DNA from 3 places in the Cytobacillus solani genome. Region 3 is predicted to be linked to each of the others. Evidence: riboswitches for the same ligand, from Rfam matches in the RefSeq annotation. Region 3 holds a riboswitch; each other region holds the start of a gene.
The links. A riboswitch is a leader RNA that binds a small molecule or an ion and turns the genes downstream of it on or off. The one in region 3 is predicted to bind cobalamin.
Positions count from the first base shown of each region.

Region 1 (3,217 bases), 2.6 Mb from region 3:
TTTCGTTAGTTGTGTCGCTAGCAATTGCCCTTACTGGCGAGCCAGTATTAGCCGTGTTTACAGACGAATCTAGCATTATTTCGATTGGACTCCCTGTTCTCTGGGCCATTGTATTTATTGAACCTGGACGTGCGATGAATATTGTATTGATGGGGTCTTTAAAATCTGTCGGCGACGTTCGTTTCCCTGTTGTTATAGGCATTATTTGCATGTGGGGAGTCGCGGTCATATTTAGCTACCTTTTCGGAATTATCTTTGGATTAGGGTTACTTGGAATTTGGATAGCTCAAGGTTTTGATGAATGGATTCGTGGAATCTTTGCGCTAAGACGCTGGTTATCTAAGCCATGGTTAAAGAAAAAGGCAGCAAAGTATGAAATGGCAACAGATAGAGGATTATAAGGCAATTGAGAAAAGTGGGCGAGTCACGATAAAAAGATTCGTCCACTTTTTTTTGCTTTGATTAAAAAAGCCCAAAAGGGCAATTCTTATCTTTCACAGGCATAATTATCTTTATCTCTGTCCATTTTAGACTGATAAGCTGGATGATCAGAGGAAACACCATTTGGATATACTTGTCTAAGTTCTGTACAATTTGAAAAGTACTCGCTTCCTCCACTTGAAGAAGTTGTGCTAGTGGATGATTCATTAGCATTAGAACTAGCTGTTGATGTATTCATACTTGCAAGCTGATCCTTTAAGCTGCTTACCTCATTTTCTAGCGATTTATTTTTAGATTCCAGCTCTGTGATATGTTTGTTTAGATTCGTTTTTTCAGCTTCCGCACTTTCAACAGCTGAAACCTTAGTTGACATCTCTTTCATTCTTTATTTAGTTTTTCATTTTGTTTTGATAGCTTATCGTTTTTTAACTTTAGTTCTTTATGAAGATAATGGCGGATATAATCGTAAAGACGGCCAATATATTGAAGATGACGGCCAAAATACTCGAAAGAACGGCCAATATTTTGAGGATGACGGCCAATATCCACAAAAGCATGGCGAATATATTAGTTTCTTCATAAGACTTTCAAACTCGTTTGATTTGCTTGTCTAAACTCCATATTCAAATAACTCAAAACAATGCTATAATACGAGTTGAGAATATTGCTTGACCAATTGAATCTTACATAGCTAGTAGGTGCCTTGTCGTTGGATAAGGTTAAAAGGGAAGCCGGTGTGAATCCGGCGCGGTCCCGCCACTGTTATTCGGGGATAACCTCGCAGTACCACTGTTCCAGATATGGAATGGGAAGGAGAGGAAGTCATGTTACCCGTAAGCCAGGAAACCTGCCTATTTAGCTTGCCAACGAAATCCTTCGTGGAAAAGGATAGGCTTAATCAGTATAAATTTATTTTATTTGTCTGGTTTTCGCATGCCTTGTTTCCGAATGGAAGCAGGGCTTTTTTCGTTGTTCAGGACAAGACTTCAAGATATCAAGCTCATCTCGAACCATAAATGAAGGGAAGAGGAATGGGTATGAAAAAGTTTTTGGCATTACTATTGACCATGCTAGTAGCGATGACTATCAGTGCTTGTGGGTCAGGAGATGATAGGGCAGAAAAGGACAGCTCTGCTCAAAAAGCATCGTCAGAAGTTGAAAATAACGGAAGTTCCGAAAACGAAACAAGTGAGAAAGCAACGGTCTACCCGCTTACAGTGAAGGATGCAACGGGTCTGGAATTAACTTTTGAAAAAGCACCTGAGCGTATTGTTTCCACTTCTCCGTCAGAGACGGAAATTCTGTTTGCTTTAGGCCTGGGCGATAAAATCTACGGAGTCTCAGATTTTGATGATTACCCTAAAGAAGCGTTAACAAAGCCGAAAGTTGGAGGGGTAACAAAGCCGAATGAGGAAGCAATTATCGCGGCCGATCCAGATCTAGTGATAGGCGGCATTTCAATGAAAGATGATATTGTCGAGAAATTTCGTGGGTTAAGTCTTCCTTTATATAAAACGGAGCCGAAAAAGATAGACGATATTTTAAACAATATTATCCAGATTGGCGTCATTACAGACACGCAGCAAAAAGCAGAAGAGCTAGTGGCACAAATGAAGGAAGATATTAAAACAGTAACAGAAGCAGCTGCAACTATTAAAGAAGAAGATAAGAAAAAAGTATATATCGAATTTTCCCCAGGCTGGACGGTGGGCAAGGGTGAATTTATGGATGAATTGATTACGATGGCCGGAGGAGTAAATATTGCCTCAGATTTGGAAGGCTGGAACGCAATCAATGAAGAAAAAATCATCCAGGATAACCCAGATGTGATTTTGTATACTGCTGGTACTGTTGATGATAAGTCTGGCAAACCGCTAGAAGAACTAATTACATCAAGAAATGGTTGGGAGAAGATTACAGCCATTCAAGACAGCAGCTTGACAGGAATAGAAGGGAATATAATGTCTAGACCTGGTCCGAGAATAACAGATGCACTTACACAAATGGCTGAGGCCATTTATCCGGATTTGTTTAAGAAATGAAAAGAAGATTAGCACTATGGGGGGGAGCGGGTTTCGTTCTCCTTCTTCTTTCAGTGGTTGTTAGTTTGTCACTTGGATCAGCCAATCTGCCTCTTTCGCATGTGTGGGGAATTATACTACACCAGCTTCCATTTTTAGAAGATGTCATAGAGACAAACTGGGCGGCCTCATCGGAGCAAATTATTCTAAAAGTTCGTTTGCCGCGGGTGTTTCTTGCTATCCTTGTTGGAGCGTGTTTATCACTTGCTGGGGCTGGTTTTCAAGGAGTATTGCGCAATCCGTTAGCTGACCCGTATACGCTTGGGGTAGCATCTGGTTCAGCAGTAGGTGCAGCTTTCTTAATTTTATTCGGGTTTCATACAATTTTATTTGGTACTTGGACCATCCCGCTTGTTGCATTTGTGACCGGGCTAATCAGTTTGCTTGTTGTGCTCCGATTAGCCAATGTACAAGGAAAGTATAAATTAGAAACCATCATTTTATCTGGTGTTGTTGTTTCTGCTTTTTTAGGTGCCATTGTTTCCTTTATGGTGTCCATGTCCGATCAGGTGGTGAATGAAATCGTCTTTTGGCTAATGGGGAGTTTAGCTCTTAGAGGCTGGTCATTTACCTTTGTGCTCATGCCTTATTTAGCCATTGGGATTGTCGTGTTGCTATCATATGGACGAACATTAAATTTATTCGCATTAGGAGAGAGACAGGCTGCGCATTTAGGTGTCAATATTAAGCGTACA
Region 1 is NZ_CP041305.1:1,246,730-1,249,946, reverse strand. It holds gene FI644_RS06325 (MATE family efflux transporter) at 1-401, shown strand, start outside; partial or broken gene FI644_RS26765 (excalibur calcium-binding domain-containing protein) at 488-616, opposite strand; cobalamin riboswitch at 1,122-1,310, shown strand; gene FI644_RS06315 (ABC transporter substrate-binding protein) at 1,479-2,483, shown strand; gene FI644_RS06310 (FecCD family ABC transporter permease) at 2,480-3,217, shown strand, end outside.
Region 1: linked by a shared signal. The riboswitch ahead of FI644_RS06315 (ABC transporter substrate-binding protein) and the one ahead of FI644_RS19545 (ribonucleoside-diphosphate reductase subunit alpha) in region 3 are both predicted to bind cobalamin.

Region 2 (3,217 bases), 2.5 Mb from region 3:
GGACAATGTCTGATTCACTCTTCTTCATGCCGGAAAGAAGAGAGGCGATTTTTTCTGGTGATAAATCGTCTAAGAGAACAGCTAAGTCATCGTTGTCCATTAAATCAAGGACTTTCCCTGTTTTTTCAATTCCTAGTTTATTCAATACCTCAAGCTGACGGTCCTTATTCAGTTCTTCGAGCAGGTCAGCAATCAAATCTATATTCATAAATAGTAAAAAGCGAGTTTGATGCTTTTCCGGCAGGTTTTCATAAATATGTGCGATATCATATGGCTGTAATTCATCGAGAATCAATTCAAATTCCTTTTTCTTATTCTCTTTTAATGTTTTTATAATGTGAAGAGTAATCTGATTTTCTGTCATGCTTTGTATCAAACTTCTCACACTCCTTCCGCCGGACCTTTATCTATATTATAATGCCACGCTTATTATAAAAAATTTTGCCGCGGAATAAAATGTGTTATGGTTAATATAAATAAAAATATTCATTATTAGATTTATTATAAGCTATACTTTGATATGATCTTATTATTAGTTATTTACAATGTACGGAGGTTTCACCATTGAAAAAGAGGAATCAAGGGGTTCGTGATATTATTTATATTCATATAAATGAACGTGAACACTATACAATTACTTATGGTATTGAGTTTGCCCAGTTTGCCCAGTCGTTGTTTGCCACGCTAAATAATCTTCTATTGCTGAAGCACCGCTATGAAGATGGGGATTTTAATATGCATACCTTGCATGAGTTTGTGCCAAAAGAAAAATTAAAAAAGCTAATGGAAGAAGATGTCTATGTATATGGAGATTTTTGCTGGATTGATTTTGAAGAAGAAGAAGCATTAAATGAACTGCCAAGTCAATCCATAGCTGAGCTGCTGTACCTTGGTCATTTGAAAGAACATTTAAAGCTCCCTTTTTATAATCATCTAAGCAATCGTTATGTCTACCTGGCACATGATGATGGTTGGTATAATAAAACATATTACCGCGATTTCAGTGATTTTTATTCCTTACTAGGTGAAGTCATTCCTGAAAAAATGGGGCAGATTAAGGTTGAAAAGTCATTGCTTGGGATAAAGAAGAAACGGTCTTATCCATCAATTTCAAGTGATATCCTTCGTCTTTTGAAACCGCTGATGAGAGAAGGCGCTCTTATTTCCATTAAGGATATTGAACAAAATCGTACAAGAATAGAAATACCAGTATGGACGATCGGTGACTTTTCAAACATGGACGACATGTACGAGGAATATGAAAACATTGTAAAAGAACCTTGTGAAGCCAAGCTGGTTTTTGATAAAAAATCACGTGAATGGAAAGTTTACGGCCGATAATGAAGAAGAATTGCCCGTTTAGCTCATGTTTAAGCCGCTAAAATCTATTATATTCGCCGTTGTCTTGACTTTATTGGACAAAATCATAAATTTATTCGTCAATACAAAAAAATATCGTGTATAATCGAAATTAGCGGAAAATTTTATACATATGTAAAGATAGGTGTCTTTCAATGTTTAAAGACTTAAAAGGGAAGTTGGTGTAATTCCAACGCGGTCCCGCCACTGTAAATGGGAGCATACTGCAATGGCCACTGTACGAGGATGTATGGGAAGGAGCAGTAAAGCAATGACCATGAGCCAGGAGACCTGCCTGATCTTTTTGCGCCACAGCCTACGAGGATAGGGGGTGTTTGACAGGTTTCATACCTCTTTTGAAGATATGCCTATTCAAACATCTCCATATCAATTGTGGAGATGTTTTTTCAATTAGGAGGAAAGATAGAATGAAGAAGCTTTATTCATTATTATTTGCACTTTTGCTGGCAGTTGGTTTCTTAGCTGGGTGCGGAGGAAGTTTGGATAATCAAAAGGAAAATGAAAATGTATCAGGTGAGGAAACACAAGCTCCAAAGGAAGAACCAGCATTTCCAGTCACCATCAAAGATGCGCTTGATAATGAGGTTGTCATACAAGAGAAGCCAGAAAGAATTGTATCATTGATTCCAAGCAATACAGAGATCACTTTCGGATTAGGATTAGGAGACCTAGTTGTTGGAGTGAACGATTACGATAATTATCCTGAAGAAGTAAATGAAATTGAAAAGATTGGCAGCATGGAATTTAATGTAGAGAAAATCATTTCTTTAAAACCAAATCTTGTCCTTGCGCATGCATCTGGTGCACATAATTCTGCAGAGGGCCTCCAGCAGCTTAGAGATGCTGGAATTACGGTACTAGTAGTGAATGATGCGAAAAACTTCGATGAAGTGTATCAATCCATTGAAATGATTGGTGCAGCAAACGGCGTAAAGGATAAGGCAGAAGCACTTGTTGCTGACATGAAAGAAAAACTTGAAGAAATAAAGGCAAAAGCACAGGAAATAAAAACAGAGGATCAGAAAACTGTTTTTGTTGAAGTAGCACCTGCTCCAGAAATTTTTACACCTGGTAAAAATACGTTCATGGACGTCATGCTGCAGACCATTAATGCGAAGAACATTGTAACGGAAGATGGCTGGATTCCAATGGACCCAGAAGCAATTATTGAAAGAAACCCGGATGTAATCATCACAACTCACGGATATTATACAGAAGATCCAGTTGGAAATGTAACAAGCAGAGATGGCTGGCAGGATATCACCGCTGTGAAGAATAAGGAAGTCGTGGATGTAGATTCTGATATGGTTACCCGCACAGGCCCAAGGCTTGTTGAAGGAGTAGAGGAACTTGCAAAAGCTGTTTACCCTGAAGTATTTAAATAATAAGTTCGTTGCCTACTTGATTGCAGCAGCATTTCTAATCATTGCGATGCTGTTTGGGATATCAATAGGAACAGTCTCTGTTCCGGTGATAGACATTATTAAAATTATTGGTGCAGAAATTTTTCGTATCGCACCAAATGAAAATATAGATCCGATGTATTCGAATATTGTTTTAAATATTCGTCTGCCAAGGGTTATTTTAGCAGGCTTAGTTGGGGCGTCTCTTGCAATTGCGGGAGCCGCCTTTCAAGGTTTATTAAGGAATCCTCTTGCTGATCCTTATACATTGGGTGTTTCCTCTGGAGCATCAGTTGGCGCGGTATTGACATTATTCTTTAGTATTTCCATTCCAGTTGCAGGCATGTTTACTCTGCCGTTATTCAGTATTCTCTTTGCATTTATTACTATTTTTTTGGTGTTATTTTTTGCCCGCCAAATTGACCGATCGATGA
Region 2 is NZ_CP041305.1:1,426,395-1,429,611, reverse strand. It holds gene mgtE (magnesium transporter) at 1-376, opposite strand, end outside; gene FI644_RS07190 (hypothetical protein) at 565-1,341, shown strand; cobalamin riboswitch at 1,486-1,672, shown strand; gene FI644_RS07185 (ABC transporter substrate-binding protein) at 1,788-2,765, shown strand; gene FI644_RS07180 (FecCD family ABC transporter permease) at 2,812-3,217, shown strand, end outside.
Region 2: linked by a shared signal. The riboswitch ahead of FI644_RS07185 (ABC transporter substrate-binding protein) and the one ahead of FI644_RS19545 (ribonucleoside-diphosphate reductase subunit alpha) in region 3 are both predicted to bind cobalamin.

Region 3 (3,217 bases):
GGTCTAATCTTATTCTGCTTAAATAAAGGGATTGCCCTTTTTTCACTTTAAATGCAGAAATAATGCATTAAATAGGTAATCTTTTTTTCCTTATTTCCATAAATAATCCTACCTATGTATAAAATAAATATCCCCTTAAATACTAATAACAGCTTCCAAGAATCAATGAAATTAATCTAAAGGAGGATACAGCCAATGGATAAGGATATGAATTATGGCAGTGATTATAAATACATTCCCGCCACTTCCATAGGGAGTGGAATGACTATTCAGGTCTTGCCTGACTTGTTTTGCCACACTGTACAAATTGTCAATATTATATTAGCAGGGGATCCTAATACAAAAGATTTTATTCTAGTTGATGCTGGAATGCCCCATTCAGCAAATGAGATCATCTCCGTTGTTGAAGAATACTATGGCGCAAATAGCCACCCGAAAGCAATCATCTTGACACATGGGCATTTTGATCATGTAGGTGCAATTATTGAATTGGTTAAGCATTGGGAAATACCTGTTTATGCTCATGAATTAGAGCTGCCTTATTTAACTGGACAGAAGAGTTATCCTGAACCTGACCCAACAGTTGAAGGAGGCTTGATAGCAAAAATGTCTCCACTGTTTCCAAATGAACCAATTAACCTAGACAATCATGTGGAAAAGCTTCCTGCAGATGGGACGATTCCATATTTGCCTGATTTTTGCTGGATTCATACTCCCGGACATTCTCCTGGACACATTTCTTTATTCAGGGAATCAGACAATACATTGATTGTTGGAGACGCATTTGTAACCGTCAAACAAGATTCACTATATAAAGTAATTACCCAAAAACAAGAGATAAACGGACCTCCCAGATATTTTACAACTGATTGGGAAGCTGCTAAAGAATCGGTAATCAAATTAGCATCTTTAAGCCCATCTGTTGCAATTACAGGGCATGGATTGCCAATGTCAGGTGAACTATTAACAAAAAGCCTTGAAAAACTTGTTCATGACTTTGATCAAATTGCAGTACCTGACTTTGGGAAATATGTTGATAAAAACCTGCATTAGATCAACAGTTTACCACATCCTAATTTAAACAAATCTCTAAATAGGTTGTCTAAAGTTGGAGTTTAGCTTATAATCATAAAAGTACATATATAGTATTTACACGATCACAATACTACAATATACAGTGATTAACCTATAAATACGGTGTCTAGTAAGACTTAATAGGGAATCTGGTGCAATTCCAGAGCTGTTCCCGCAACTGTAAGTGCTGACGAAATAAGTGATCCACTGTCCATTAGGATGGGAAGGACTTAAAGTAGGTGCAAAGCACGAGTCAGGAGACCTGCCATATTTATAACGTGTTATCTTCTTCGGGAGCTGGGAAGATAGAACGAGGGTATTTTGATAGACCTTTTTTGTCTATGATCTTATCAACGTTTGTTAAACCCATCCTCTTTATTGAGTGATGGGTTTTTATTTTCCCCCTATTCCAAGAATCGAATGAAAGTAATGAAAGGGGAATTTATATTATGAAAACAATGCTTCAAAATGAATTAAATTCTGTTTTGGATGCTTTAGAAAGAGCAGCTACTATTTACAATATTGACATCCGGGAGATAAAACAGAAAATATTGGAGAATGATCAGACTTTTTCTGAAGCGAATGAACAGGTACTCCATTATTCCTTGAACAAGATCTCAATGGAACAGCCCAATTGGACCTTTCTTGCTGCCGGGTTATATTTAAATGATCTTTATTCAAAAGCAGCTGTTAACAGAGGTTATCACAAGGAACAAAAGTATGGACCTTTCTATGAACTTATTAAAGAACTCACAAATATAGGAATTTATTCAGATGATTTATTAAATTTATATACTAAGGAAGAGATCGCTGAAATTGAAAATGCAATTGATCCGGAAAAGGATTATTTATTTAATTATGTTGGCTTATTCCTGCTCGCCGACCGCTATCTAGCGAAAGACTATGAAAAAAATGTCTTTGAATTGCCACAGGAACGATTTATGATCATCGCGATGACTTTAATGAAGCATGAAAGTAAATCTAATCGACTTTCTCTTGTTAAAGAGGCCTACTGGGCATTAAGCAATCTTTATATGACGGTTGCCACTCCAACTCTTGCTAATGCAGGGAAAAGTTATGGTCAACTATCCTCTTGCTTTATTGACACAGTTGAAGATTCTTTGGATAGTATCTATTTAAATAATTGGGATATTGCTAGATTAAGCAAAGACGGTGGAGGAATCGGTATTTATTATGGAAAGGTGCGTGCTTTAGGTTCAGATATTAAGAGATTTAAAGGGAACTCCTCAGGTGTCATTCCATGGATTCGACTAATCAACGATACAGCAGTCAGCGTAGATCAATTGGGACAAAGGCAAGGAGCTGTAGCTATTTATCTAGATATATTCCATAAAGACATTATGAATGGATTCTTAGATTTAAAGACGAATAACGGGGATGAGCGACGGAAAGCTCATGATATTTTTACAGGTGTAGCCATTCCTGATTTATTCATGAAAAAATTAGAGAAAGTTGATGAAACAGGAAGAAGCATTGGTGAATGGCATACCTTCTGTCCACACCAAGTAAAGCAAATCATGGGCTGGAAAGATGAAGTTGGGAATCCATTAGGGCTAGAAGACTATTACGATGAGACAGATATTAAATATTTTACTCAAAAATATGAAGAAGCTGTTAATCACCCTCTACTTCCAAGAAGAACATACCGGGCGATGGATATTATGGCTCGAATTATGGTATCTCAGCTAGAATCAGGTACTCCATATATGTTCTATAGAGATGAGGTAAATCGTCAAAATCCAAATAAGCATGTGAAAGGTAGAGGACACACTTCTATTTATTGCAGTAATCTCTGTACTGAAATTATGCAAAATATGTCTGCAACAGTGATTCAGAAAGAATTTCAAGACGATGATGGCAATATTGTCATAGTTAGAAAACCAGGAGACTTTGTAGTTTGTAATTTATCATCTATCCATCTTCCTAATGCAATACAATCGAATGTGTTAGAACGACTCATCCGAATTCAAATGCGAATGCTCGATAATACGATTGATATTAACAATATTTCAGTTGGACAAGCCAAATGGACAAACGAAAGGTATCGAGCTGTTGGACTAGGAACGTTTGGATGGCATCACTTACTTGCACTCAAGGAAATTCATTGGGAATCTGAAGCAGC
Region 3 is NZ_CP041305.1:3,894,830-3,898,046, reverse strand. It holds gene FI644_RS19550 (MBL fold metallo-hydrolase) at 196-1,053, shown strand; cobalamin riboswitch at 1,179-1,358, shown strand; gene FI644_RS19545 (ribonucleoside-diphosphate reductase subunit alpha) at 1,524-3,217, shown strand, end outside.